DNA from 2 places in the Streptococcus sp. 544 genome. Region 2 is predicted to be linked to the other one. Evidence: predicted binding sites of a transcription regulator. Region 2 holds the regulator's gene; the other holds the start of a gene.

Region 1 (15,184 bases), on a different contig from region 2:
AATTCCGATGCTGTTAATGGTTTGAGAATTCTTATGAGGACTGATGGTCAAGGCTGAGCCAAAGTAGTCAAAACCCAAGTCCATAGCCACTTGCGCTGTCTTATCCAGTCGGTAGTCAATGCAAACCTTGCAACGATCGCCTCCTTCAGGCTCTTCCTCCAATCCTCTAACCAATTTTCGGTATTCATTTGGTTCGTAGGGAGCTTCTAGGTACTGGACCGTATTTCCTGTCCGCTCATTGAAATCACTGACAAATTTCTTGGTAACATAGGCACGCTTATGGTATTCTGCCTTGGGATGGATATTAGAATTGGCAAAATAGATGGTCACATCTGCATACTTGGTCAAATATTCTAGGGTATAGGTACTACAAGGGGCACAGCAAACATGCATGAGAATGGTTGGCCGCTGCTCATTTTTCTCCCATACTTGTACCATTTTCTGCATGACACGGTCATAATTAATCTTCTGATTGGGGTTCATCTTGCTCAGAATTTCTTCTACATCGATCATGTTTTTCTCCTTTTTCTAGTCTTATTTTATCATATAAGTTAGGAGAGCTCAAATCAATTTAGAAGTGAATAGCATAAAAAGAAGGAATAGTTATTCCCTCCTTTTGTGTTTTTTATAAGTTGTTTTCTATAGAAAGCTTACATCATGCCGCCCATCATGCTTGGATCCATTGCTGGAGCCGGAGCTGCTGGTTCTGGTTTATTGGCTACGACTGCTTCTGTAGTCAAAATCAAGCTGGCTACAGATGCTGCATTTTGTAAGGCTGAACGGCTCACTTTAACTGGGTCGATGATTCCCTCTTCAATCATGTTGACCCACTCGCCAATTGCTGCGTTGAAGCCTGTACCAAGCTCAGCATTCTTCAAACGATCGATGACGATAGAGCCTTCAAATCCTGCATTGTGGGCGATCTGACGAACAGGTTCTTCCAAGGCACGGAGAACAATATTGCGTCCTGTTGCTTCGTCTCCTGTCAATTCCAAATTAGCCACGGCTGGAATGACATTTACAAGAGCTGTCCCACCACCAGCAACGATTCCTTCTTCAACAGCTGCACGAGTAGCGTTAAGGGCATCTTCAATGCGGAGTTTCATTTCTTTCAACTCAGTTTCAGTTGCAGCACCGACCTTAATAACCGCTACACCACCTGACAATTTGGCCAAGCGTTCTTGCAATTTTTCACGGTCAAATTCAGAAGTTGTAGTTTCGATTTGAGACTTGATAACTGCAACACGGTGAGAAATGGCTTCAGGATTACCAGCCCCTTCTACGATAACAGTGCTATCTTTGTCCACAGTTACTCTCGCTGCTTGACCAAGAGCTTCAATTGTCGCATCTTTCAACTCAAGACCAAGGTCTTCTGTGATAACTGTTCCGCCTGTTAAGATGGCAATGTCTTCAAGCATGGCTTTGCGACGGTCACCAAAACCAGGTGCCTTGACTGCTACCACATTGAAGGTTCCACGAATCTTGTTCAAAACAAGAGTTGGAAGAGCCTCGCCATCCACATCATCCGCAATAATCAAGAGGGGACGATTGCTTTGGAGAATACTTTCGAGGAGTGGCAAAATTTCTTGGATATTGGAAATCTTCTTGTCTGTAATTAAAATGTAGGGATTTTCAAGGTCAGCCACCATTTTTTCGCTATCTGTCACCATGTACTGTGAAAGATAACCACGATCGAACTGCATTCCTTCCACAACTTCAAGTTCCGTTTCCATACCACGTGACTCTTCGATAGTGATGACTCCGTCTTTACCAACTTTTTCCATGGCTTCAGAAATGTATTCGCCTACTTTTTCGGAACGAGAAGAGACGGCGGCAACCTGAGCGATAGCTTCTTTGTTGGCAACAGGGATGGCGTTGTTTTTCAAGGCTTCTACTGCTGCGGTAACTGCTGTTTCAATCCCACGACGAATGCCGATTGGATTGGCACCTGCAGTGACGTTTTTGATGCCTTCACGGACGATTGCTTGGGTCAAGACAGTTGCAGTTGTCGTTCCGTCACCTGCGATATCATTGGTTTTTGAAGCTACTTCTGATACCAATTTGGCACCCATATTTTCAAACTGGTCTTCCAATTCGATTTCTTTGGCAATAGTTACACCGTCATTTGTGATGAGTGGTGAACCGAATGATTTTTCAAGAACGACATTACGACCTTTTGGTCCCAAGGTTACTTTAACAGTGTCTGCAAGGATATCGACACCACGGACCATAGCTGAACGGGCATCTGATGAAAATTTAATTTCTTTTGACATACTTACTTTCTCCTTCTATTCTTCAATGATAGCCAAGATGTTAGCTTCGCCTACGATGATGTACTTTTCATCGCCATCTTTGACATCAAGACCTGCGTGGGCTTCAACTAAGACACGGTCTCCAGCTTTAACACTTGGAGCAACCAAGTCACCGTTCAAGGTACGAACACCTTGTCCAATAGCTACAACTTTGGCTGTTTTTGTTTTTTCTTGGGCTGAGCCTGCAAGGACAAAGCCTCCAACAGTTTGTTCTTTTTCTTCTACTTTTAAGACCACACGGTCTCCTAATGGTTTCAACATCTGTTTTCCTCCATGATGAACTACATATTATTAGCACTCTTTATATCTGAGTGCTAATTCATGATTCTATTGTATCACTTGGTCAGAAATAGTCAAGAAAAAAGTCTGACTTTCTGAGGATGAATAGATAAATTTCTTTATCCTAATTTTGCACTTTAATATTGTAGAATTTTAACCAACATGATTTATGGAATTAGTATTTTCGTTAATTCTTTTATAAAAAATACCGAAACTCTAAATCCTTATATTACGCATATATAAAAAACAACGATTATAAACCGTTGCTTTTTTACATACTATTAATATTTCAATCCTGGATTGAAAAATCCTAAGGCTACTCCTACAAGTGCAATAACTACCAATAATAGCATCACCCAATTTGGAGAAACTTTCTTTTTAGCCATCAGCCACCAACATAGAACAATAAAACCTGCTGTTAAAAGACCTGGATAAACACCATCAATCTTTTCTTGTAAGTTTAAAAATGTTTCTCCATCTCCATTTTTCAGCTCTAGCGCCGTAGTGACAGATACCCAAGTTGCTGCAACAGCTCCTATGACCATACCACCAACAACACTAATTGATTTTCTTAGCGCCTGACCTTTAGGACCTACTAAAAATTCTACTGCTTTATCTCCAAGTTCATATCCTTTAAAATAAGCAAAACGCATTCCAAGATAGACTAATAGATTCCATGCAATAATATAGAATATTGCACCAGAAATATTTCCTCCTTTAGAAAGACCTAGAGCTATCCCCAAAAGAACAGGAATTAATGTTCCTACAATAAGTGAATCTCCAATACCTGCAATAGGCCCCATTAGACCGGCTCGCATTCCATTGATGGTCTCACTATCTACGGCATCTCCATTTGCACGCGCTTCTTCCAAACCAGCTGTTATCCCAACTACTAGAGAACCCAACTGCGGCTCAGTATTAAAGAATGCTGTGTATGTTTGCATAGCTTCTTTTTGTTCTTCCTTAGTATCATACATTTCTTCTACAATTGGAAGCATAGAAGTTAAATATCCAAAAGTTTGCATATGTTCTTGAGAAAAACATGTCAGATGTCCATAGAACCAGTGGTGAAATGATTTTGTCAATGTTTTTCTTGATATTTTTTTTCGACTCATTCTAAATATCCTCCTCTTCATCAAATCCCATATCACTGACAACTGCTGTCGTACGGGCAGATTTAATAACTTCTAATTCATAATAAATTACTGCAAAAATTAATGACACAACACCACTTGCTACTAAGTTCAAGCCTAAAGATTTTGCTAACGTGAACCCGACAAAGAAAGGAATAAAGTCTGTTGTTTTTGTAACAATTTGTTTCAAAAGTATTGCAATACCCACACATGGAAGGAGTGCTCCTACAGTAAATAGAGACTTCATTACAAAACCATCCATCGGAAGATATACTTTCATAAGATCAACCATATCTGGTCCAAATTTTGTAATAATCATTGTTGGTAAGAAAGAAAAGATAAAATGTGAAATCCAAGGATATACCCAATCAACAGCATATAACTTCTTAAAATCACCTTTCTCTACAGCTTTCCATCCAATGTGTTGCCAAAGCAAGTTCATAGTAGCTGTACCATAGAATAAAACAGTTCCAATTGTTCCAACCGCGGCTCCAATTGGCGCTGCTGCTGCTGCAATCGCCACTTCACCTGAAATATTATTTGCATGAACAAATAGGATAGATAACGGAATTCCGATATAAGAAATTGCCCGTACATCGGCCGATACAGTTCCACCAGGTGTCACTAAGGCAATATATAATACCTGTAAAGCCACACCAACGATTACCCCTGTTGTTATATCTCCTAATATTAAACCTACAATTAAACCACCAACTAATGGACGCCCCAAAGTATAGTTACCAATACTGGATCCCCCCATACCTGGCATCGATGCTAAACTTGCAAACAATCCTAAAAGAGCTGCTTGAATCCAAGAAATTTCCATCATTTTGTCTCCTTATTTCATTATTAAAATCCAAATTTTGATTTAAAATCACTCCAATAGCCAATAGATACATCTGGTAATAATTGGAATCTAACTTTATATCCTGCTTTTTCAATTGCTTCTAGTGCAACTGCTTCCTCTTGAGTAATTGATTGATTATTTCCCAACTTGATAGCACCTGGTCTATCGTTAGCAGGTCCTACAATAATTTCTTTAACATCTCCTGGAATAAAGCCCTGGTCTACTAAAATTTCTTTCATATCAATTGGATTTTTAGTAATCAAAAAATATCTACTATCCGATTCTGTTACTTTAGATGATTTTTCTTTAAACGCTTCCTTTGTCCAAACAAATGTTTTTTTATCTGACGCACCTTTATATGCCTGAATTAAAACCTTATTAGATGCAGCAGCGTCATTTACTGCAATTAATCCATCACATGGATGTTCTTTTGCCCATCTAGTGACTGTTTGTCCATGAATCATTCTATCGTCAATTCGTACAAATGTTACTACCATAATTTTTTATCCCTTTCCTTATATAACTAAATATCGTCTTCTTCATTAAGATTATCATCTGATCCGACTTCAAATTCTTGTAGAGCCGATGATGATTCGTTTAATATCGTAGAAACAAGTTCACTTCCAGTCAGAATGTCTTTCATCACCACTGCTGTAAGTGCCATTGTTAAGTTCATACCTCCCAAAATAGTTGCATTCTCTAATTTTCCAAATTCTTCTAATACTGTTGCAACAGTTGTTAAAGGACTTCCCCCAACAATATCTGCTAAAACAAGAACCGAATCATTTTCATCCAGAGATGCAATAACATTCTTGACCTCTACAGAAAAACCTGCAAGACTTTCTCCATCTTTTAAGCCAATCGCTATGACATCATCTACCTTATCCGAAGCAAACATAGAAAGAGATGATTTCAATCCCTCTGCGAGCCCTCCATGACTGACTAATATCAAATACTTCATATTTCCCTCCTTTTATTGATTTTATTCTATCATCCTTATCTTCACTTTATAATTGTTAAATGTCACAAAAGTTTATTGATAAATGTCAATAAAAAAATGACAAATGTCAATAAAGACATCTGCCATGTTCGTATTATTTAAGAAATAATAATCTTGATATCTATTTAAGGGTTCCTATATCTAGTTCTTTTTGTAACTTAATAAGACTACCTTCAATATCCGTGTTATTTTCATCCATAGATAATGCTTCTAATCTTTCTTCTATTCCAACCAATGATTTTGAATCTATTCCTTTTGAAATAGTTGTAATTGAATTTTTCATTATATAATCCAGTGAAGTAGTCGTTAAGGCATTCTGACCAATCATTCCTTTCTTCATCAACTCTTCACTCTTCAAACTAGTTACTACCTCTGGTAATACTGAGCTTCCTTGACCCTTATTAAATAAATTTTGTTGAATTTCACGATTAATTGTTAAAAATTCTATAAACGATACGGCAAGGTTTGAATTGCGAGAACGCGAAGAAACCACGTATAAGGAAGTATCTGTTACAGTAGAACGAATGTCTTCCTTAGTAGTTGGCAATGAAATACATGTCCAGTTAAAATTTGTATATTTGGCCACATGATAAGGAAAAGGTTTATATGTTCGATATTGTGCCAAACTCATTGGATAAAAGGCCACATGCCCTTCATCAAAATCTTTATAGGTTACTTTGTAACGTCCGTTTAATTGATTCAATCCCCTTATATAGGATAAAGCATCCTTCATTTCTGACGAATCTATACGAGGAATACCACTCTCAGAAATAGTAACACCAAAGGCCGCTAGAGATTCTTTCCAACTATATCCTGTTATCCCAAATTGATCAACGATTCCATCTCCATCGGTATCTTTTGTAACTTTTTTACTAATCTCATAGAGATCTTTCTGCGTCCACCCTACTTCAGGAATTTCAATGCCCTCTCTTAAAAGTAAATCTTGATTTACACACATCAACATGGGATTGCTTTCATATGGAAGACCGTATAAATCATCTCCGTATTTTGCTGCCTGCAAAGATACATCATAGAAATTAGAGGCATCTTCTTGAGACAGATAGGAATTTAGTTTTTTTAAAATACCTTTTGATGCAAATAAAGATAATTGGTCGCTTGATAATAGAAATACATCCGGTTCAGAACCTTTTAAAATTTGACTTGAAATCCAATTAGAATACTCCTCCTTAGGAATACCTGAATCATATACAATTTTAACCCCTGGATGAAGCTCTTCAAATTTCTTAATAGCCTCATCTAGTACATAGCTGTTATTCCCTGTAGGAATTCCCCAACTAGAATCAGAATAAAAACCCAGCCTAATAATCTTTATCTGCTTGTTTTCCCAAATAAGAAATAAACTCAAGCAACTTAGCACAAACAGTATCGCTAGAAACAATTGCTTTAATTTCATTTATCCATTTCCTTTGAAAAATTCTTTTGTGTCACACCTGTTTGTACAGCCCATATGGCTAACTGTGTCCTATCTCTCAAATTTAGTTTTGAAAGAATGATAGAAAGGTAATTGCGCACTGTTCCCTCGGATAAAAAAAGATTACTGGCAATTTCCTTATTTGATTCTCCAAATGCCACTTGCTGAATAATTTTCCATTCTGTCAGTGATATATTTTCAATATTCTCTTCCTTCACAGTAATAGAAAAATTGGTCTGTGCCATCTGCGAGAACAATTGAAATACCTTACTAGCTATATTAGGATTAATCATAGCTCCACCTTTATACACTGTCTGAATGGCTTGATATAACTCGTCGGTTGAAACTCCTTTTAATAAATAGCCAGATGCACCATATTTTAAAGCACTAAAAATGAATTCGTCGTCATCAAATGTTGTTAAGATTATAATTTTTATATTTGGAAAAAGTTTTTTGATTTCTTTTGTAGCCAATACTCCATCCATTCTGGGCATTCTAATGTCCATTAAAATTATATCCGGTTTTACAGTCATAATGTTATCCATAGCTTCGATACCATCACCAACGACGGATACAACATCAATATCAGCATATACTGATAAAATGATCTGCAAAGACTCTCTAATTAACGCCTGATCATCTGCAATCATTACCTTTATCATATACTTCACCTCCTATTTTTGGAAAAACTATTTTAGTGTAAAATCCTTCCCTATTTTCAAAATGAATAGAACCACCTAAAATAGAAACTCGCTCTCTCATTTGTTTCAAGCCATACCCAATTTGTAAGTCGTCAAAACCTATTCCATTATCGTGCAAAACTATTATGTTGTTATCCTCACTCATAAAGCGAATGCTCATTTTACTAGCATGTCCGTGACGAACAGAATTTGTCATAGATTCTTGTATAATCCTAAAAATAGTATCTTCCTGCATAACATCTAAATCAATATTCCCCCATTCATATTTTAGATCGACAGAGAGTTTTGATAGAGACTCATACTCACTAATCATTAATATTAGAGCATCTTTTAAACCATTATTTTGCAAAGCTCCTGGTCTTAGTCTATGTAATGATCCCCTAACATCTTTTATCCCCTCTCTAACTGCATTTGAAACATTTTTCAACTGTTCTTTAGCACGGATAGGATGAACATCAATTAGTACAGAAACAGCATCAATCCCTGCTGAAATTCCTGTCAACGCATGACCTAGAGTATCATGAATTTCCCGAGCAATTCTTTTCCTTTCTCGATCTTCAGCGATTTTCTCTGATAACGATATGTAATGATTCAATTCAGTGTTGACTCTAGATAACATTTTAAGCTCTTCCTCAATATTATGATGTTCTTTAATCACGTATAGGATATAAGACAATAAAGAGATGATGAAAATAATAACATTTAATGATGTCAATGCATTTTCTAAAAATAACACTACACCTCGTATGGAAGATGGATAAAATTGGATATAGGTAGCTAGAGATGGAACTTTTATAAATAGTGACAAGATTTCATAGTCTGTTAAAAGTAACATTAAAAAGCTCAAGAAAATAAAAATAATCCAAGAACGTTTACTATCAGAGTCTTGAAACTCTCTTGAACTATAGAATATATCAGCAAAAACTAATAATATTATTCCATTGTATGACAGATTTTGTGACCATATAACACCAATCATTAATACTATTTCAAACAAATTCCATTTTGAAAAAATTGGCCATTTTTTCTCAGTTGAATACATTTTATAGGTAGATATAAAAATAATACCGACAAAAAAAATAATTGAATACCAAAAAATCTGGTCAGGTGATTTTGAAATATTGTTTAATTCTCCCAATAAGAGTATCATCTGTCCCTTTGAAATTACATAGTTTGTAATCTGTATATACAAAGCTCCATTGTATATAATGGTTAGAAAATTAATTAACAAAAGCAAAATTATAGAGTACTGGACACCTTTTACCTGTTTCATTACTGCCACCCATTAATATCAAACTGAATTATATTATTTTTATCAACAAATTGTACAGGTATAGTATATAATTCTTCAACTTCTTCTTTTTTTACTAATAAATCTATTGTTTCCGATACTTTTCTACCCATATGAGATGGAAATTGAGCAACCGTTCCCGTAACTTCATCTGTTGTAGCTAATAAATGCTTCATATCTGGTGAACCATCTATTCCGTAAATAAGTTTTTTTGAAGTTACTTTCAATTCTTTAATTGCTGCTAAAGCTCCTATAGCTGCTCTATCATTTAAAGCCACTATAGCATCAAATTGTAAACCTTCAGATAAGGCATCACCTACAGTAGTCATAGCATACTCTGTTTGACCAACTGTTTCTCTTTCTGAGATAATTTGATAATGTTCTTCTGATTTTATTGTATCCAAAAAACCAGTTATTCTCTGATTAGCTGATAAAGCATCTTTGTGCGTTAACAAAAGAATATGAGCATTTGAGGTACGTTTCATCAAATCCTTGGCAATTAATATCCCAGCATGGTAATTATCAGAAACTATACTCGTATCAACTTTTATATTATTCAACTGACTATCTACTGCTATAACTCTAATTCCAAAATTCTTTGCCCTACTTAACGCTTCTACAATTTGCTCGCTATCACTCTTAACCGGATTAATAACAATAACATTCACTCGCTTCTCTATAAACTCATCAATTTGTTTACTCTGTTTTTCTTCACTCATCTCTGCATCCCGAGTATACAATATCTGACCTTCTGAATCAGAATAGCGTTGAATCTCATTATGTAAATGTCTATAAAATTCACTATTCATCGTCATATAAGTCGCTCCAACTTTTATTTGTCCCGGAATAGGATCTGTCTGACTCACATGAGTATAAATTGCAAAAACAAATACGACTACTGTACAAAATATAATTTTGACGATTGTTCTTGTATATTCTCTACTCATTCCAACCTCCAAAAAGTTTCAACTAGTTCATTGTAACACATTTAGACAGTATAAAAAAGCCTGAGACCAACTCAGACTTTTCAATGTTTAAAATGGCAATTCTTCCTCTTCCAAGACTAGGTCTGCCAAGTCTTGGCCTGCATTATTTTCACGCATGGCACGTTGAGCACGACTTTCCAAGAGTTGGAATCCTGTGACAAGTACTTCGGTCACGTAGTTCATCTGGCCATTTTTCTCAAAGCGACGGGTACGAAGTTCTCCATCAACAGAGATAAGACTACCTTTAGTTGCGTAGCTGGCCAAGCTTTCTGCTAGCCTACCCCAAAGGACCATATTGACAAAGTCAGCTTCACGTTCACCGTTTTGATCTTTATAACGACGGTTTACTGCAATAGTTGCTCGCGCCACTGACTTGTCATTGCTGGTTTTGTGCAATTCAGGTGTAGACGTTAAACGTCCAATCAAGATAACTTTATTATACATATTTTCTTCCTCCTACTTATCTATTCGTAGGAAATCAAAAAAAGTTACAGAAATTTGTAACTTTTCGAGAAAATTTTTTATTTTTTATGAACCATGAAACCTGTCGCCTGTTGATTGGCCATAATGGTCATATCTGTAATCTGAACACGACGAGGTTGACTAGTCACATAGACTACTGTGTCTGCAATATCCTGAGCTTGCAAGGCTTCTATTCCTTGGTAAACGGACGCAGCTCGTTCTTTATCACCGTGAAAACGTACCGTCGAAAAATCTGTTTCGACAATTCCAGGCTGAATGGTCGTCACCTTGATATCCGTTGCGATGGTATCAATTCGCAGACCATCTGAAAAGGTCTTAACTGCCGCCTTGGTCGCTGAGTAAACAGCTGCACCTGCATAGGCATAAATTCCTGCGGTTGACCCCATGTTGATGATATGTCCTTGATTGGCTTTTACCATTGCTGGCAAGAAAGAGCGAGTGACTGCCATCAAACCTTTGACATTGGTATCCAACATGGTCAACATATCCAACTCTTCATAATCCTGATAAGGTGCTAAACCTAGAGCCAGTCCGGCATTGTTGACCAGAATATCAATCTGACCTATCGTTTCTAGAATATCAGAGCAGACAGTCTTTACCATGGCCATATCCATGACATCTAGGGGAAAAGTCCAAACTGTTTGATTTGGAAAGACTTCTGCAAACTCCGACTTAAGAGTTTCTAATCTGTCTGTCCGTCGTCCAGTTAGAACGACATTCTCACCCTGCTCCAGATAAGCACGCGCAATCGCTTCACCGATTCCTGATGTCGCCCCTGTAATCACTACATTTTTAGCCATCTTATTTCCTTCTAGCTGGTCTATCAGATACTAACAACTTCTTAGGCAGTCCAGTGTTTAGCTGGATCAAATGGAGTTCCAACAACTTGGTCTTCTGATAATTCAATAATACCACGTTTTTGCGGAGCATTTGGCAGATGCAATTCACGAGGACTACACATCATTCCAAAACTCTTTTCGCCACGAAGCTCGCCTGGGAAAATGAGATTGCCTTTTGGCATCATAGCTCCAGGAAGAGCTACAATGGTTTTCAACCCCACACGCGCATTAGGAGCCCCTGCAACGATTTGCACTGTCTTGTCACTTGCGACTGCAACTTGGCAGATGTTGAGGTGATCACTATCTGGATGAGCTACCATCTCGACAATTTCACCGACAACAAACTTAGGTTCTTTGTCATTGACAATTTCTTCCACAAAGCCTTCCGCCTGCAACTCTTGGTTCAAACGAGCGACTTGATCATCTGTCAAAAAGACTTGACCGCGCTCTGCAATTTCAAATAAACTTGAAACTTCGAAAATATTCCACGCCACTGTTTCTCCATTTTCTTTGAGGAAAACACGGGCTACCTTTCCTTTGCGCTCCACATCCAGTTTGGCAGCTCCACTGTTTTTCACGATGACCATAAGGACATCACCGACATGTTCTTTGTTATATGTAAAAATCATTGTTTCTCTTTTCTCCTATTTCAGTCCTGCTAAAAAGTCGTTAATTTGTTGCTTACTTTTACGGTCGCGATTAACAAAACGACCGATTTCCTTGTCCTTTTCTAAAACAACAAGGCTAGGGATTCCATAAACATCCCAGAGTTTGGCCAAATCCATATACTGATCTCGCTCCACTCGAATAAAGGTGAACTCTGGATTGGTCTCCTCAATTTCTGGCAAGGCAGGATAAATATAACGACAATCGCCACACCAGTCCGCCACAAAAAGAAAGACTTTCTTGCCATCTTTTTCTACTAAAGATGCTAATTCTTCTAAACTTGCTGGTTGTATCATAAGACTTCCTCCTCATAGACCAGGTCTTCATTTTCATAGACAAAGGTATAATGACGGCCATCTTCAAAAATGATGCCACCAACCAAGCTCTCCAGACTGCTTTCATAAACTTGAACATAGAGGGTCGCAATTTCCCCCATGTCTGAAAAATGGTCTCGCACAATCGCTGTCAACTCTTCCTGAGTCTTCATGAGCTTACGGTCATCTGCAACTTTTTTCGTAGCAAGGGCAAGGCTTCCAATACCAAGCAGAGCCAAGCCTGCTATCCACATTTTTTTAGCTTTCATACCATTCATTTTAACACAAAAAAGGCTTCAGGACAAATGAGGAAGCAACAGAAAAGCAAGTAAAAAGCCTCTTCCTTGCATGAAAAGGACTTTTTATTCTTATTGCCAAACGCCTGAGTTGCCAACGTAATAGCCATCTGGTGTGTAGGTATTGCGAAGCATCTTACCTGATGAAGCTAGATAATACCATTTGCCATTATCTTTGACCCAATCATTCGCTAGCATGGCACCAGAAGAACTTACATAATACCATTCTCCCTTGTCATAAACCCAAGTGTTTGCTTTCATGGCTCCTGAGCAATTAAAGGTTCAAAAAGCTGTCCAATATCATTCATTTTTTTAAAAACATTTGACACTACATCATCCACGCTGTAGGACATAGATACATCAAACGTAAGAGCCAAAATATCGAAAAATATACAACTTTTAAAGGCAACATTTCATTTTTTAAAGTCTAACAACCATAGAACTGAAATCAGAGCAAGGCATCAATTTCCTACTCTTAGTACGCCTATTTTGATGATTGAAGTGAAGATTTTTTTATTTAACGTAGACAATCCCCAATTTCCCAAAAGCCACATCTCCACGGATAATCAAGGTTTTACTTGTTGGGGCTAGAGAAGTATCTGCCTTGGCTACACCACAGAAAGTTTCCACCTTCAAATCAACTCTCCAATGTTGGGGAACATAGATAACTGCCTTTCCAAAACCAACTTCTACTTTCAGGGTTGCAGTATCTCCTAAAATCTCTGCATTGTCGTAATATATCTTGGCATTGCCAAAACCAACTTCTACTTGATCCTCTACCAATTCTTGATTTTGCTTGTAGAAAGTCCCAGTCCCAAAAGCAACTTCCTTATCTGTAAGAATGTTTTTTTCACCATCATACCACCATTTTTTTCCATTCCAAGTTCTGTTAGAATGAGTGAGTGCGCTGACACCCATTACGATTAAAATACTAGCTAAAATAAGCGAAATAGGAGATAGCTGAATCCAATCATAAAAAAGATTCACTATATTTAATGCTGTTAATGCTAAAAAAGTGGCACTTGTCCAATGATGCCTAAGGGAAGATTCTATTGCCTTATACAATAGAAAAGCGATAAAGACAAAAGGAGAATACTTAGTCTCCAAAGATGGAACACCATAATGTCCCTGTAATAAAATCCATGCTGCCAATACTAGCAACACAATACCAAATGCTTTCTTTTTCATGTTCTTACCTCATGTTTCTTAGATTTTCTTTTAGGAGGGATTGATAGTACCGCGACACGTGAACCTCCTTGTGGGTCTGATAAAAGGAAATGGTGCCCGTTCCTGAAAAGGACTTGTCCACCGAATAGATTTGCCGAATATTAGCAATCGTTGACTTGGATACCCGACTAAAATAGCGAGGAAGGATAGACTCTAACTCATAGAGTTTGAGCCGAACTTCGTAGGCATCTTTCTGGGTATGGGCATAAATCTTGCTACCTTCTGTCTCAAAGAAGAGAATTTCCGATAAGTCCAGATAATATTCACCTGTTCCCTTGTAAAAAATCAACCGAGGAGACTTGGACTCTTGCAAGAGTCGCTGTAAATCCGCAATCTCATCTGTCAAAGCCGCTGCCTTGATGACAATTTCAGTTTCATCTAAATTGCTGTCAATTTCGATTCGTAACTTCATTCCATCTCCTTTCTGACTCTACTATATCAAAGGAAAAATAAGAAAACAAGAGCAAAAAAGCAAGTGGTTACTTTAGGCACGTAAGTGGTTCTAGGACCGCCTTATACTCTTCGAAAATCAAATTCAAACCACGTCAGCGTCGCCTTACCGTACTCAAGTACAGCTTGCGGCTAGCTTCCTAGTTTGCTCTTTGATTTTCATTGAGTATTAACTTACAGGTCAAAATAGAAAGAAAAGCACACCCCACACAAGACCACAAATATAACCAACTACTACATCCTTGGGATAATGCACGCCACCTAAGACTCTCACTAGACCTAGGAAGGCTGATAATGTCAAACAAATCATCCCCATAGTTAGACTAGCATGCAAGCAAGCCATGGAGATAATGGTTGCTGAAAAGACATGACGACTGGGCATAGACTGACCAGGACTATCTCTGTCAAGCAAGGGTTTAATATCCCATTCCTCATAAGGTCTAGGGGCATTGATTTTCTTACGAAGAAAGGACAAAATCACAAAACCTGATGCAGGGATAAACACATACATCAAGACCTGTTTCCCAAGTCCTTCTTGGAGATAGGTAGTGGCTAACAAGGTCAGATAAATCATAGGTATAACTACCGTCATGAACCGATTGAAAGTTCTTAACAAGCTCAGAAGAAAGGGCTTATTCCCAATGTTACTAGCAACGTGGCCATACCATTCTTGATAATTTTTCATATATTTTCTCATCGCTTACTCAAATTTTGCTTACAGGGAAGCACTTGTCTTCTAGTATAGTGCAGAAAAAGAAGGCCGTCAAGCCTTCTTTTGGTTTATTCTTCTGCTTCATCTTCTGTAAACTGACTGTTGTAGAGGTCAGCGTAGAAACCAGCTTGCGCCATCAGCTCATCATGATTTCCTTGCTCGATGATATTTCCATCTTTCATAACAAGAATCAGATCAGCATTTCGGATAGTAGAC
Region 2 (15,184 bases):
TTATAAACTCAACCATATTGAACCCTCCGCATTCTAAAAATATACTTCTCCATAAAATAAACTATCAGAACAAATTATACTTCTATTATATCATACTTATAAAAATACTCTGCTAAATTGTTGAAAATAAGTATACAATATACTTTAGCATCGAGTCGGATTATCTCCGCATAACACCGCTATTTTTCGCTGTTTTTGGCAGGCGACTTATTATCATTCTATAAGCACTTTCAGTCGGGCTGGTGAGCTATTTTTCAAAAATAAATAATCACATTTAAACATTTTGAAAGTATAAAATATCTACATCAGCCATTCAAAAACTGGTGTAAATTCTACTATAATATTTTAGCATGAATAAAGATTTTTTTATGTCAAACGGATTTTAACGAGGCGGATGCTTCCTATTTTGCTTCTCTTTTTAGCTCTACTACCGGTTTTCTCAAAGTTTGTCAGTGGAGGTAGTTCTTTCAGTTGGGAAGTATTTTTGATTTTCATAATAGATTGGGTTTTATTGATAGTTTTTGCGATTCAGATTTCTTATATTTTTTGGAGATTGAGTCAAAAGTGGAAAGAATTATCTAATAAATAACACCAGGCATGTTTTCTAATTTTGGGGTAAGACAATGAATAGCAGAGTAGAATTTCGGATTTTCACCATTGTTGATTTGGACAAGGAAGAAGAATATTTGCATGAGATGCACTTGAAAGGTTGGAGATATAGAACGAGTCGTTTTGGTTTTTTCTATTTTGACCAATGTCAACCAGACGATGTCATCTACTATATATATGATTCTAGATTTCTTAAAAAATATAAGCATGAACTGCAAGATTGTAGAAATAGAGGTTGGGAATTGATAGGAGCAGGTTCTTGTTCGATTCTTCGTAAATCGGCTTCTGATTTACTTCCAGAGGATCAAGTCTATATGAGTAAGGGGCTCAGATGGGAAGTTATGCGATATAGACTTCGTTCATGTGCAGCTGCTTTCTTAGGTGGTCTTGTTGTTTGTATGAGTTTGTTTCGAGAAGAACTGTCGCAACCTTTCTTTGTCATTTTTGTTCTATATGCCTTTATGATTTCTTATCTAATCTATGGTTATTTCAGACTAAAAAGGAAATATCAAGTAGATGGAAGGTGAGTTTCTCGGTCTTCAGACCGATTTTTAGCACTCTTGGCAAAAGAGTGCTAATTTTTTGAGTTTTTATCTTGACATTCTCTTTTAAGGGTGTATAATAGAATCATGAGTTAGCACTTGAGTATGTTGAGTGCTAATCGATCAGACAGAGAGGAGTGATGAGGTGGTTACAGAGCGTCAGCAGGATATTTTAAATCTGATTATTGACATCTTTACCAAAACGCACGAACCTGTCGGATCTAAAGCCTTGCAAGAGTCTATTAACTCTAGCAGTGCAACCATTCGTAATGACATGGCGGCTCTAGAAAAGCAAGGTCTGCTTGAGAAGGCTCATACTTCAAGCGGTCGGATGCCAAGTGTTGCTGGTTTTCAGTACTATGTGAAACACTCACTGGATTTTGACCGACTGGCTGAAAATGAGGTTTATGAGATTGTCAAAGCCTTTGATCAGGAATTTTTCAAGCTTGAGGATATTCTGCAAGAGGCTGCTAATCTACTAACAGACTTGAGTGGCTGTACGGTAGTGGCTCTGGATGTTGAGCCCAGCAGGCAACGGTTGACAGCCTTTGATATTGTTGTTCTGGGGCAACATACAGCCTTGGCGGTATTTACCCTAGACGAGTCTCGAACGGTTACCAGTCAGTTTCTGATTCCAAGGAACTTCTTGCAGGAGGATTTGCTGAAACTGAAGAGCATCATTCAGGAACGTTTCCTCGGCTACACCGTTCTAGATATTCACTACAAGATTCGGACGGAGATTCCGCAGATTATCCAGCGTTACTTTACAACAACGGATAATGTGATTGATCTCTTTGAACACATCTTTAAGGAAATGTTCAACGAAAATATTGTGGTGGCGGGTAAGGTTAATCTCTTGAATTTTGCCAATCTAGCAGCCTATCAGTTCTTTGACCAACCGCAAAAGGTGGCTCTGGAGATTCGTGAGGGGTTGCGTGAAGATCAGATGCAAAACGTCCGTGTTGCAGACAGTCAAGAGTCCTGTCTAGCTGACCTAGCGGTGATTAGTAGCAAGTTCCTCATTCCTTATCGGGGAGTTGGAATTCTAGCCATTATCGGTCCAGTCAATCTGGATTACCAACAGCTAATCAACCAAGTCAATGTAGTCAATCGTGTTTTGACCATGAAGTTGACAGATTTTTACCGCTACCTCAGCAGTAATCATTACGAAGTACATTAAGATTGAAATCATTAAAGGAGGCGAAAATGGCCCAAGATATAAAAAATGAAGAAGTAGAAGAAGTCCAAGAAGAGGAAGTTGTGGAAACGGTAGAAAAAACAACTCCTGAGAAGTCTGAATTGGACTTGGCAAATGAACGTGCAGATGAGTACGAAAACAAATACCTTCGTGCTCATGCGGAAATGCAAAATATCCAACGCCGTGCCAATGAAGAGCGTCAAAACTTGCAACGTTATCGTAGCCAGGATTTGGCAAAAGCGATTCTCCCTTCTTTGGATAACCTTGAGCGTGCACTCGCAGTTGAAGGTTTGACAGATGATGTGAAGAAGGGCTTGGAAATGGTGCAAGAAAGCTTGATTCACGCTTTGAAAGAAGAAGGAATCGAAGAAATCGCAGCTGACGGCGAATTTGACCATAACTACCACATGGCTATCCAAACTCTCCCAGCAGACGATGAACACCCAGCAGATACCATCGCCCAAGTTTTCCAAAAAGGCTACAAACTCCATGACCGCATCCTACGCCCAGCCATGGTAGTTGTTTACAACTAGGCAATTCTGACGGTTGTAACATACATAATAGAAAACTTGTCCGAAACGACAATAAACTATGAAAGAAAGATAAAAAAGTAGTTCAGCTTTGCAATAGTGAGCGAAGCGAACAAAAGACGATACTCTTCGCCGTGGCGCTATTTGCGAAAACTTTGAGACCTTAGGCTCAAAGTTTAGTCAAAGAGATTGACGAGTCAAGCTCTGACGGCGCCGCCACTTAAGAAGAGTATCTAAAAGAAAAATAGAATATAAAATTTAAGGAGAAAACACATGTCTAAAATTATCGGTATTGACTTAGGTACAACAAACTCAGCAGTTGCAGTTCTTGAAGGAACTGAAAGTAAAATCATCGCAAACCCAGAAGGAAATCGGACAACTCCATCTGTAGTATCATTTAAAAACGGCGAAATCATCGTTGGTGATGCTGCAAAACGCCAAGCAGTTACAAACCCAGATACAGTCATCTCTATCAAATCTAAAATGGGAACTTCTGAAAAAGTTTCTGCTAACGGAAAAGAATATACTCCACAAGAAATTTCAGCTATGATCCTTCAATACTTGAAAGGCTACGCTGAAGACTACCTTGGTGAAAAAGTAACTAAAGCAGTTATCACAGTTCCAGCTTACTTCAACGATGCTCAACGTCAAGCAACAAAAGATGCTGGTAAAATCGCTGGTCTTGAAGTAGAACGTATCGTCAACGAACCAACTGCAGCCGCTCTTGCTTACGGTTTGGACAAGACTGACAAAGAAGAAAAAATCTTGGTATTTGACCTTGGTGGTGGTACATTCGACGTCTCTATCCTTGAATTGGGTGACGGTGTCTTCGATGTATTGTCAACTGCAGGGGACAACAAACTTGGTGGTGACGACTTTGACCAAAAAATCATCGATCACTTGGTAGCAGAATTCAAGAAAGAAAACGGTATTGACTTGTCTACTGACAAGATGGCAATGCAACGTTTGAAAGATGCTGCTGAAAAAGCGAAGAAAGACCTTTCTGGTGTGACTTCAACTCAAATCAGCTTGCCATTTATCACTGCAGGTGAGGCTGGACCTCTTCACTTGGAAATGACTTTGACTCGTGCGAAATTTGACGATTTGACTCGTGACCTTGTAGAACGTACAAAAGTTCCAGTTCGTCAAGCCCTTTCGGATGCAGGTTTGAGCTTGTCAGAAATCGACGAAGTGATCCTTGTTGGTGGTTCAACTCGTATCCCAGCCGTTGTTGAAGCTGTTAAAGCTGAAACTGGTAAAGAACCAAACAAATCAGTAAACCCTGATGAAGTAGTTGCTATGGGTGCGGCTATCCAAGGTGGTGTGATTACTGGTGATGTCAAAGACGTTGTCCTTCTTGACGTAACACCATTGTCACTTGGTATCGAAACAATGGGTGGTGTATTCACAAAACTCATCGACCGCAACACTACTATTCCAACATCTAAATCACAAGTCTTCTCAACTGCGGCAGACAACCAACCAGCCGTTGATATCCACGTTCTTCAAGGTGAACGCCCAATGGCAGCAGATAACAAGACTCTTGGACGTTTCCAATTGACAGATATCCCAGCTGCACCTCGTGGAATTCCTCAAATCGAAGTAACATTTGACATCGACAAGAACGGTATCGTGTCTGTTAAGGCCAAAGACCTTGGAACTCAAAAAGAACAAACTATTGTCATCCAATCTAACTCAGGTTTGACTGACGAAGAAATCGACCGCATGATGAAAGATGCAGAAGCTAATGCTGAAGCAGATAAAAAACGTAAAGAAGAAGTTGACCTTCGTAACGAAGTAGACCAAGCGATCTTTGCGACTGAAAAGACAATCAAGGAAACTGAAGGCAAAGGCTTCGACGCAGAACGTGACGCTGCCCAAGCTGCCCTTGATGACCTTAAGAAAGCGCAAGAAGACAACAACTTGGACGACATGAAAGCAAAACTTGAAGCATTGAACGAAAAAGCTCAAGGACTTGCTGTTAAACTTTACGAACAAGCCGCCGCAGCCCAACAAGCTCAAGCAGGAGCAGAAGGCACACAAGCAACAGGAAACGCAGGCGATGACGTCGTAGACGGAGAGTTTACGGAAAAATAAGATGCAAAGCCCGTTAAAACCTCACAGTGAAAATAGGAAATCTGACGCAGAAACTTTAGTTTCTAGGAAGATTTGTCTTTTTCACCAAGAGGTTAGGGAGTGCTCGATTTAGCATTACTAGTTTGATTTTTAAAACTTGAACGTCGTAATGATAGGAAGAAATCCAGAGGTTGCAACCCAGCCTCTGTTTTTCGATAAAAAGGACCTAAACCTGATTTATTTGGGGTTTGTCTCATCAATATGACATACAGAAATTGAACCCGATCTAAATCGAAGTTTGATTCAAAATATCAATAGAAAGGAACAATGGTGTTCAGGGAATTGAACACGGGTTCCCATATTTCTTACTCAATATAACAGAAAGGAATTGAACCCGACCTAAATTCTCGGAAAAAAGATAAATCTGCCTAGGAGCATCGCTCCAGCGTCAGATTTCCTATTTTTCAGTCGAATTTTACGGTCTTGGTATCTTGTATGAACAATACTGAATTTTATGATCGTCTGGGGGTGTCAAAAAACGCTTCGGCAGACGAGATCAAAAAGGCTTATCGTAAGCTTTCTAAAAAATACCACCCAGATATCAACAAGGAGCCTGGTGCTGAGGAAAAATACAAGGAAGTTCAAGAAGCATATGAGACTTTGAGTGACGACCAAAAACGGGCTGCCTATGACCAATATGGTGCTGCAGGCGCCAATGGTGGATTTGGAGGCTTCGGTGGTGGAGCTGGCGGTTTCAACGGGGCAGGTGGCTTCGGTGGTTTTGAAGATATCTTCTCAAGTTTCTTCGGCGGAGGCGGTACTTCACGCAATCCAAATGCTCCTCGTCAGGGGGATGACCTCCAATACCGTGTGAATTTGACCTTTGAAGAAGCTATTTTTGGAGCTGAAAAAGAAGTCAAATATAACCGTGAAGCTAGCTGTCGTACATGTAATGGCTCAGGTGCTAAGCCAGGAACAAGTCCAGTCACTTGTGGACGCTGTCATGGTGCTGGTGTCATTAACGTCGATACACAGACTCCGCTTGGTATGATGCGTCGCCAAGTAACCTGTGATGTCTGTCATGGTCGCGGAAAAGAAATCAAAGATCCATGTACAACTTGTCACGGAACAGGTCATGAAAAACAAGCCCATAGTGTACATGTAAAAATCCCTGCTGGTGTGGAAACTGGTCAACAAATTCGCCTAGCCGGTCAGGGTGAAGCAGGATTTAATGGTGGACCATACGGTGACTTGTATGTAGTAGTTTCTGTGGAAGCCAGCGACAAGTTTGAACGTGAAGGCACGACTATCTTCTACAATCTCAACCTCAACTTTGTCCAAGCCGCTCTTGGTGATACAGTTGATATCCCAACTGTTCACGGTGATGTTGAATTGGTTATCCCAGAGGGAACTCAGACTGGTAAGAAATTCCGTTTACGTGGTAAGGGAGCTCCGAGTCTTCGTGGTGGTGCTGTTGGTGACCAATACGTTACCGTTAATGTCGTAACACCGACAGGCTTGAACGACCGTCAAAAAGTAGCCTTGAAAGAATTCGCAGCTGCAGGTGATTTAAAAGTCAATCCAAAGAAAAAAGGCTTCTTTGACCATATTAAAGATGCCTTTGATGGAGAATAAAGTAAAAAGAGCCGATGAGCTCTTTTTGTTTATAGATTTTTTAAGACTTTCCTTAAGTAATGACGGACGGTAGCGCCCTTCTTCGAAGTTCCATACCTAAACTTTGAGCCTAGGTCTCAAAGTTTCCGAACACCTGAAACCAAGCTATTTCAGGTGTTTTCATTACGGCGGAAAGTCTGGGAAAGTCTTCGATTTAGTTATGAAACGGTGAATGATACTCTTCAAAAATCTCTTCAAACCACGTCAGCGTCGACTTGTCGTACTCAAGTACTACCTGCGTCTAGCTTTCTAGTTTGCCCTTTGATTTTTATTGAGTATGAGTTTTCTAAATTATGATGTATAGTTGATGGGATATAACTTGTTTACCTTTTAAAAAAGAGCCGATTGGCTCTTTTTACTTATCTTTAAGTTCCTGTGTTTCTTTGATCACAGCTAGTCTAGTCTGGATATCTTTTTCCAAGACCTTAAACTTGTAAGTCAGGTCTTCTTGGTATTCCTTGATGAGTTCTTTTTGTTGGTCGATGATTTGCAGGCTGTTTTGGATAATATCCACATCATCCTTGATAGCTTGAACGCGGTCAGTGGTATTCAAGACTTCATCTGTGATGGTTTGGCGATTTTTTGTGATCAGATAACTTCCAGCTGCAGCTCCTGCAAATAACAGTAGGTTGGATAATTTCATGGCAACTCCTTAGGCGTTTTTGATAGTTTCAGCAACTTGAGCAAGTTTGTCAAAGTCTGGTTCGTGGGCGATAAAATCAATCTTGAGGTCATCGTCTGCACTGTAGCGAGGCACGAGGTGAACGTGGGTATGAAAGACGGTTTGTCCTGCGATTTCTTCACAGTTGGCAATGATATTCATACCAGCAGCCTTGGTAGCTTTCATGACTTTTTGAGCTACTTTTGGTACTTGGGCAAAGAGTTGGCTGGCGCTAGTAGCGTTCATTTCCAAAAGATTGCGATAGTGTTCTTTTGGCACGACCAAGGTATGTCCTGGTGTCACTTGAGAGATATCAAGAAAGGCAAGAACCTGCTCATCTTCGTATACTTTTGAAGCAGGAATTTCCCCTGCGATGATTTTACAAAAAATGCAATCTGACATAAAATCTACCTCTACTGTATTGAATTTTGATATAATATAGCTACATTATACCAGATTTGGAGAAAATATGTTAGAAATTAAAAACCTGACAGGTGGTTATGTTCATGTCCCTGTCTTGAAAGATGTGTCCTTTACTGTTGAAAGTGGGCAGTTGGTCGGTTTGATTGGTCTCAATGGTGCTGGTAAATCGACGACTATCAATGAGATTATCGGTCTGTTGACACCTTATAGTGGTTCCATCAATATCAATGGCTTGACCTTGCAAGAAGACGCGACTAGCTACCGCAAGCAGATTGGCTACATTCCTGAGACACCTAGTCTGTATGAGGAATTGACCCTCAGAGAGCATATCGAAACGGTTGCTATGGCTTATGGTATTGACCAGAAAGTGGCTTTTGATCGAGTGGAACCTTTGTTAAAAATGTTCCGTCTGGACCAGAAATTAGATTGGTTCCCTGTTCATTTTTCAAAAGGGATGAAGCAAAAGGTCATGATTATCTGTGCTTTTGTGGTGGATCCGAGTCTCTTCATCGTGGATGAGCCTTTCCTTGGTCTTGATCCGCTGGCTATTGCGGACTTGATTCAGCTTTTGGAAGTGGAAAAGCAAAAAGGCAAGTCCATTCTCATGAGTACCCACGTGCTGGATTCGGCTGAGAAGATGTGTGATGCTTTTGTCATTCTTCACAAAGGGGAAGTGCGTGCCAAGGGGAATTTAGCGCAACTGCGCGAAGCCTTTGATATGCCTGAGGCTAGTTTGAATGATATTTACTTGGCTCTGACCAAAGAGGAGGAGCTATGAAAGACTTGTTTTTAAAGAGAAAGCAGGCTTTTCGTAAGGAGTGTCTTGGTTATTTGCGCTATGTTCTCAATGACCACTTTGTCTTGTTCCTGCTTGTTCTGCTGGGCTTTCTAGCCTACCAATACAGTCAACTCTTACAACATTTTCCTGAAAATCATTGGCCTATCCTTTTATTTGTAGGAATTACGTCTGTTTTACTTTTGCTTTGGGGAGGAATTGCCACCTATATGGAGGCTCCAGACAAGCTCTTTCTCTTGGTCGGAGAAGAGGAAATCAAACTCCATCTCAAGCGTCAAACTGGCATTTCCCTAGTCTTTTGGCTCTTTGTACAGACCCTTTTCTTGCTTTTATTTGCGCCCTTATTTTTAGCCATGGGTTATGGCTTGCCAGTTTTTCTGGTCTATGTGCTTTTATTGGGGGTAGGAAAATATTTCCTCTTTCGTCAAAAGGCCAGCAAATTTTTCACTGAAACTGGACTAGACTGGGACTATGTCATTTCCCAAGAAAGCAAGCGCAAGCAAGTCTTGCTTCGTTTCTTTGCCCTCTTTACGCAGGTAAAGGGAATTTCAAACAGTGTCAAGCGTCGTGCCTATCTGGACTTTATCCTAAATACTGTTCAGAAGGTGCCTGGGAAGATTTGGCAAAATCTCTATCTGCGTTCTTATCTGCGAAATGGAGACCTCTTTGCTCTCAGTCTCCGTTTGCTCTTACTTTCCTTGCTGGCACAGGTTTTTATTGAGCAAGCTTGGATTGCGACAGCAGTGGTAGTTCTCTTTAACTACCTCTTGCTCTTCCAGTTGCTGGCCCTCTATCATGCCTTTGACTACCAGTATTTGACCCAACTCTTTCCGCTGGACAAGGGGCAAAAGGAAAAAGGCTTGCAGGCAGTGGTCAGAGGATTGACCAGTTTGGTCTTAGTAGTGGAATTAGTTGTTGGGTTGATTACCTTCCAAGAAAAACTAGCCCTTTTAGCCTTACTGGGAGCTGGTTTGGTTTTACTAGTTTTGTACCTACCTTATCAGGTAAAACGTCAGATGCAGGACTAACATTTCTTATATGACACTAAAAAAGAAGTTGAGTTCAGTTTGTCTCAACTTCTTTTATTTTCTACAGGATAATGGTTGGTCCGTAGAGACTCAACTTGGTCTTGACTTGGTCAAAGTGGAAGCGGTCATAGGTCCGCCAAGCGGCGCGAGTTGGAGCGTCTGGATTGAGAGCGCTGAGTCCCATGAGAAGACTGGAAGTCTGGTAGAATTTTTCCAGTTCAATCAAGACTCGATTATCCACTGTTTCAGCCTTAGCTAGAAAGCCAAGAATAGAGTTTAATTGCTCCTGAAAGCGGACGTCGTCAGCGGTTGCCTGTTTGCATGCTTGGTAGGCTTTGTTTAAGTCAGTAATCAAAGTCTGAGCTCTTTTGATGGGGTCTGTATCTGTCATGAGAATTCCTCCTCTAATCTGGGTGCTAGTCTTGGTTCTAGCAACTGTATTTTGATACTGTCAGTCTATCACTTTTATCTCCTTTTTCACCATCAAATCTTTAATTGTTCTTGAAATTTCCTGAATGGTACTGTTAAGATTTTATGATAAAATAGTTGTAAGATTATCATGCTTATTTGAGGAACAAGCTACCCTTCAGGAGCGTTAAAGGTCTGTTTAGGATTTGGTGGGCTTGTATCATAGTATTTTTGCTATTCTCTTTTTAGGAAGAAATCGAAACAAGGAGAGTAAGAAGATGAGAATATTTGTTTTAGAAGATGATTTTTCCCAACAGACTAGGATTGAAACGACGATTGAGAAACTCTTGCAAGAACATCAGATCATTCCTAGCTCTTTTGAGGTATTTGGCAAGCCAGACCAGCTGCTGGCAGAGGTGCATGAGAAGGGAGCCCATCAACTATTCTTTTTGGACATTGAGATTCGAAATGAGGAGATGAAGGGTCTGGAAGTGGCTAGAAAGATTCGGGATTGGGATCCTTATGCTCTCATCGTCTTTGTGACGACTCACTCAGAGTTTATGCCCCTGTCTTTTCGCTACCAAGTGTCTGCTCTGGACTACATTGATAAGGCCTTGTCAGCAGAGGAGTTTGAATCTCGTATCGAGACAGCCCTCCTCTATGCCAATAGTCAAGATAGTAAAAGTCTGGCGGAAGATTGTTTTTACTTTAAATCAAAATTTGCCCAATTCCAGTATCCTTTTAAAGAGGTTTATTATCTCGAAACATCGCCCAGAGCCCATCGTGTTATTCTCTATACCAAGACGGACAGGCTGGAATTTACGGCGAGTTTAGAGGAGGTTTTCAAGCAGGAACCTCGTCTCTTGCAGTGCCACCGCTCATTTCTCATCAATCCTGCCAATGTGGTTCGTTTGGATAAGAAAGAAAAACTCCTTTTCTTTCCCAATGGTGGAAGCTGTCTAATCGCGCGTTATAAGGTCAGGGAAGTATCTGAAGCTATCAATAACTTGCATTGAGCTAGGAGAGTTTATGAATATTGCTTGGATATTATTGTATACGCTTATTACTAATGGGCTAAAAATTGTTATTTTCTTTAAGGTAGATGGAATTGGTCTCAATTTTGAGAGAATTTTTAAGGCCTTTCTTTTTAAGCTACTTTTGGCAGTTGTTTTTGTAATGATTAGCTATATAGTAGGAAATGATTATCTATCTTATTTTATGGAACCCTTGTACGGTATAGGTTTGTCTTTCTTACTGTTAAGAGGGCTTCCTAAAAAACTCCTTTTCTTTTATGGTCTCTTTCCAATTATATTGGTGAATCTCTTTTATAGAGGGGTCTCCTATTTTGTGCTTCCATTTTGGGGACAAGAAATTGTAGATAAAGGTAGCAATCCTATCTTTTTATTGATGACGATATTCGTTTGCTTCATAGTTTTAGTCTTTTTGAAATGGTTGGACTATGATTTCACTAACTTGAGAAAGGAGATTCTCGATAAAGGTTTTCAAAAGTCCCTGACCAGGATTAACTGGATAATGGGGGCTTATTATCTAGTGATGCAAAGTCTGTCTTTCTTTGAATATGAACAAGGTATTCAATCAACGACTGTTCGCCATCTGATTCTAGTGTTTTACTTGCTCTTTTTTATGGGGATTATCAAGAAACTGGATACCTATTTGAAGGACAAACTCCATGAGAGATTGGACCAAGAGCAGGCCTTGCGCTACAGAGATATGGAGCGATATAGTCGGCATATAGAGGAACTTTACAAGGAAGTCCGGAGCTTTCGCCATGACTACACTAACCTCTTAACCAGCTTACGTCTGGGCATCGAAGAGGAGGATATGGAGCAGATAAAAGAGGTCTACGACTCCGTCTTAAAGGATTCCAGTGAAAAATTGCAGGACAATAAATATGACCTTGGACGACTCGTGAATGTTCGTGATAAAGCCCTCAAAAGTCTCCTAGCAGGGAAATTTCTAAAAGCCAGAGATAAGAAGATTGTCTTTAATGTCGAAGTTCCAGAGGAGATTCAGGTCGAGGGGATGAGCTTGCTTGATTTTCTAACCATTGTGTCTATCCTTTGTGACAATGCTATTGAAGCTAGTGTAGAAGCCTGTCAACCTCATGTTTCAATCGCCTTTTTAAAAAATGGGGCACAGGAGACCTTTATCATCGAAAACTCCATCAAAGAAGAGGGCATCGATATTTCTGAAATCTTCTCCTTTGGAGCAAGTTCTAAAGGGGAGGAGAGAGGAGTTGGTCTCTATACCGTCATGAAAATTGTGGAAAGCCATCCCAATACCAGTCTCAATACCACCTGCCAAAATCAAGTCTTTCGTCAGGTTTTAACAATTCACTCGATGTCAGTTGATGATTAGAAGATTTGTTGAAAGAAGTACTGCCCAAAGTCATCAATTAAAATACTATAGTATGCGAGGTATATTAAATGAATAAGAAATCCTTTTTTATCATCTGTTCTACGTTAATCATAGCATCGAATCTTCTCATGATTTCCGTGGTGAATAAGGGAGAAGAAACGGGGAGTAATCTGTTTGTGATTGCTATAGCCTGTGTTATGTTACCATCATTCTTATATGCGGTTGAGAACCGACTGACTTCTCTAATTCGGACAGGGTCAGTAGCTTTACTCTTATTGACAGTATTGTCCTTAGTCCGTCTTGTCAACAGAATAGAGAGGACGCCTGAAATTCTCAACATTATCATTACTCTTCTGGTTTTGGCAGGTGGGACAGCCTGTATCCTTGTTGCGATTATGAGAATATATGAGAACAGAAGGAAGTAAGGGTGAATAGCTTTCTATTTTGTATTTTCACATTGTTAAATTCCCCTAGGGCAAGTATGTTTTTCATGCTTGCTTTTTAAATTTTTTACAATTCAAGATGTTTTGATGACCATTTATGATTTGGATGGAAAATTTTAAAAAATAGTAGTATACTAACCTTATTAAGGTTGTAATAGGACGAAAGTAAAAAGAGGTATTCCTCGTGAATGCAAAAACAATGTTACAATTGGCTATTATGGTTGCTTAAAGACTTGAGCTTGTGTACTTGGAGGTAATTATGGATTTTAAAAGTTTTATTATTGGTTTAGTAGTTGGTATATTTGGTCCTTATATGGATGATTTAATTAGAAAAATATTTTCAAAATCTCCCAAAAAGGATACAGATAGTACCCTCTAAAAAATAAATTTCTCCCCTGTATTTGCTAGCTTAATTTACAGGGGAGTTTCTTTAATTTTGTTTCGCCTGTCAAAATGATATGTGATAGCAGGATGAAAAGTCTACAAACAAGTTGGTATCAATACAATATAAAGAGGAAAGTATGTTTTTCATGCTTGCTTTTTAAATTTTTTACAATTCAAGATGTTTTGATGACCATTCGTGATTTGAGTGATCCAAGGTCAAAATAAGTGCTATACTAATAGTGTAAAGGTTCTAGCTCAACAAACATTTAGGAGGAAATCTTATGAAGAAAAAAATACTTGTCATTTTCATCTTGTATCTAATCATGTCCATCTTTCTATATCCGCTTAGGGAGAGTGCTTGGTATCAGCTATTTTATACTATAGCCTATATGATTGCGGTTATGATTTATCTTGCTTTAACTAAAAAGAAAGGAGCAAAGAAATGAAAACTTTTCTTGCTAAAAAACGGAACATCTTCCTTGCGAGATTGTTCTTAGGTCAGTTGCCCTTGCTTGTCTCTACTTATCTATTTCTATCTCGTCAGTTTTTAAATTTTTCCTTGGTTTTCCAATTTCTTTTAGTGGTTATTAACTTGGCTTCGATTTTGGTTACTGTTTACCTCACTAGGGAGATGAGGATAAGAGAGTTTGAAGATGATGATTTGGTTAGTCCTAGAACCAATCAACTCATGTTCATCGGCTTGACAGGTTTTATGTCTATTATCTGTTTGTATAGAGGTATCACAGCAGGAGAATCCTATCAGCAATTGATTGCCTACATTGGTGCTATTCTCTGCTTGATTATCATGCTTCTGCTTATTTGGGGCTTGAAGTATTATAAAAAGTAGGGGCTAATGAAGTTTTTACAATTCAAGATGTCTCGATGACTATTCAAGATTTGGATGAAAAACTTTAACAAATAGTGCTATACTGAAATTGTCAAAGTTGCAACGGGTGCTGCTACATTATGTTAAAAATCGCTCTTGATTGATAAGCTGGATTTGTTAGGAAAGGAGTAAATAATTATGGATAAGAAAAAGATAGTTTCGACTATAATATGTATAGTATTTCTTGTAGTGTCAGTAGATAATTTTTTTAGAGACTTAACCCCGTTATTGTTCATTTTAAATATTATTGGCCTAACTTGTTTTTTAGTGTTAACATACACTAACATAAAAGAGATACTCTTAAATATAAGTAAATGATGATTTGGTTAGTCCTAGAACCAATCAACTCATGTTCATCGGCTTGACAGGCTTTATGTCTATTATCTGTTTGTATAGAGGTATTTCAGAAACAGAATTCTATCAACAACTAATCGCTTATATATATGAAATACAGACTATTTCTTGTTATTTTCTTGAGTAGTGTGTTGGATATTCTTTTAGGGACATTTTTACAAATCTCTATCGTATCGATTGGGTGGCTTGTTCTTTACAGTGGTTTGTTTGAGGCAGGAGTTTTCCTTCTTGCCAATAAAGGGTTGGCGGTAAAAATCAAGGAAGTAGACATTCGAAATCGCTTTAAATTTATTTTTGGAAAAACCTTATGGTTTCAAATTCTTTTGCTCATCTTTTTGATAATCAAACTTTATCTTGGTTTGGATGCGAGGTTGATTTTATTCTATGGACATATTTTCATTGTCTTTAATGCCTTAATGTATCTATTATCTAGTAGTCAGGTTATCCTTAAAAAGAACAAACTGTCTTCTTAATCTTACAGCAGTAGAGCCTGACAAGGGGAGCCATCCTGTCTTGTAGATAGTAGGAGGATTTATATGAAAAGACACTCTATTCTTTTCAAAACGAGTGCAATTCTTTCTTATTTGTTTCTGTTTTTCGGACTGTCTTGGACGCACCAATTTTGGAGCAATTATTGGGAGTTCTCGTCTTGGGTAGGAAATATTATCTGGATTCGAAACATCATCAGCCTTCTCTTTATCGGCTTGATGGTTTGGATTTTGGTCAGGTCGGGCCATGCTTATCTCTTTCGTATCCCTAGGAAAAAGTGGTTGAGCTATTCTGTTCTGACGGT

Evidence for each region. Region 2 encodes HrcA, which represses chaperone genes, less so after heat shock. Its sites were predicted from a motif close to TTAGCACTCNNNNNNNNNGAGTGCTAA; they were not measured.
Region 1: the regulator HrcA is predicted to act here: its motif matches at 2,604-2,630, upstream of groES (co-chaperone GroES).

What each region holds. Positions count from the first base shown of each region.
Region 1 covers NZ_VMMU01000027.1:4,641-19,824, forward strand. The annotation lists gene HT728_RS09390 (epoxyqueuosine reductase QueH) at 1-513, opposite strand, end outside; gene groL (chaperonin GroEL) at 651-2,273, opposite strand; gene groES (co-chaperone GroES) at 2,289-2,573, opposite strand; gene HT728_RS09405 (PTS system mannose/fructose/sorbose family transporter subunit IID) at 2,873-3,727, opposite strand; gene HT728_RS09410 (PTS sugar transporter subunit IIC) at 3,708-4,550, opposite strand; gene HT728_RS09415 (PTS sugar transporter subunit IIB) at 4,574-5,068, opposite strand; gene HT728_RS09420 (hypothetical protein) at 5,095-5,532, opposite strand; gene HT728_RS09425 (extracellular solute-binding protein) at 5,693-6,985, opposite strand; gene HT728_RS09430 (response regulator transcription factor) at 6,982-7,665, opposite strand; gene HT728_RS09435 (sensor histidine kinase) at 7,640-8,977, opposite strand; gene HT728_RS09440 (substrate-binding domain-containing protein) at 8,977-9,942, opposite strand; gene HT728_RS09445 (single-stranded DNA-binding protein) at 10,030-10,425, opposite strand; gene HT728_RS09450 (SDR family NAD(P)-dependent oxidoreductase) at 10,503-11,264, opposite strand; gene ytpR (YtpR family tRNA-binding protein) at 11,306-11,932, opposite strand; gene HT728_RS09460 (thioredoxin family protein) at 11,948-12,265, opposite strand; gene HT728_RS09465 (DUF4651 domain-containing protein) at 12,262-12,561, opposite strand; partial or broken gene HT728_RS09470 (N-acetylmuramoyl-L-alanine amidase family protein) at 12,652-12,849, opposite strand; gene HT728_RS09475 (hypothetical protein) at 13,093-13,767, opposite strand; gene HT728_RS09480 (LytTR family DNA-binding domain-containing protein) at 13,772-14,218, opposite strand; gene HT728_RS09485 (phosphatase PAP2 family protein) at 14,438-14,941, opposite strand; gene HT728_RS09490 (ABC transporter ATP-binding protein) at 15,037-15,184, opposite strand, start outside.
Region 2 covers NZ_VMMU01000013.1:6,302-21,485, forward strand. The annotation lists gene HT728_RS06575 (DEAD/DEAH box helicase family protein) at 1-16, opposite strand, end outside; gene HT728_RS06580 (DUF2812 domain-containing protein) at 624-1,136, shown strand; gene hrcA (heat-inducible transcriptional repressor HrcA) at 1,297-2,331, shown strand; gene grpE (nucleotide exchange factor GrpE) at 2,358-2,882, shown strand; gene dnaK (molecular chaperone DnaK) at 3,153-4,976, shown strand; gene dnaJ (molecular chaperone DnaJ) at 5,451-6,590, shown strand; gene HT728_RS06605 (hypothetical protein) at 6,985-7,272, opposite strand; gene HT728_RS06610 (HIT family protein) at 7,282-7,692, opposite strand; gene HT728_RS06615 (ABC transporter ATP-binding protein) at 7,760-8,491, shown strand; gene HT728_RS06620 (ABC transporter permease) at 8,488-9,537, shown strand; gene HT728_RS06625 (helicase BlpT) at 9,599-9,928, opposite strand; gene HT728_RS06630 (LytTR family DNA-binding domain-containing protein) at 10,224-10,961, shown strand; gene HT728_RS06635 (sensor histidine kinase) at 10,975-12,324, shown strand; gene HT728_RS10665 (hypothetical protein) at 12,393-12,749, shown strand; gene HT728_RS06640 (PncF family bacteriocin immunity protein) at 13,027-13,146, shown strand; gene HT728_RS06645 (hypothetical protein) at 13,433-13,597, shown strand; gene HT728_RS06650 (immunity protein) at 13,594-13,998, shown strand; gene HT728_RS06655 (immunity protein) at 14,481-14,864, shown strand; gene HT728_RS06660 (CPBP family intramembrane glutamic endopeptidase) at 14,928-15,184, shown strand, end outside.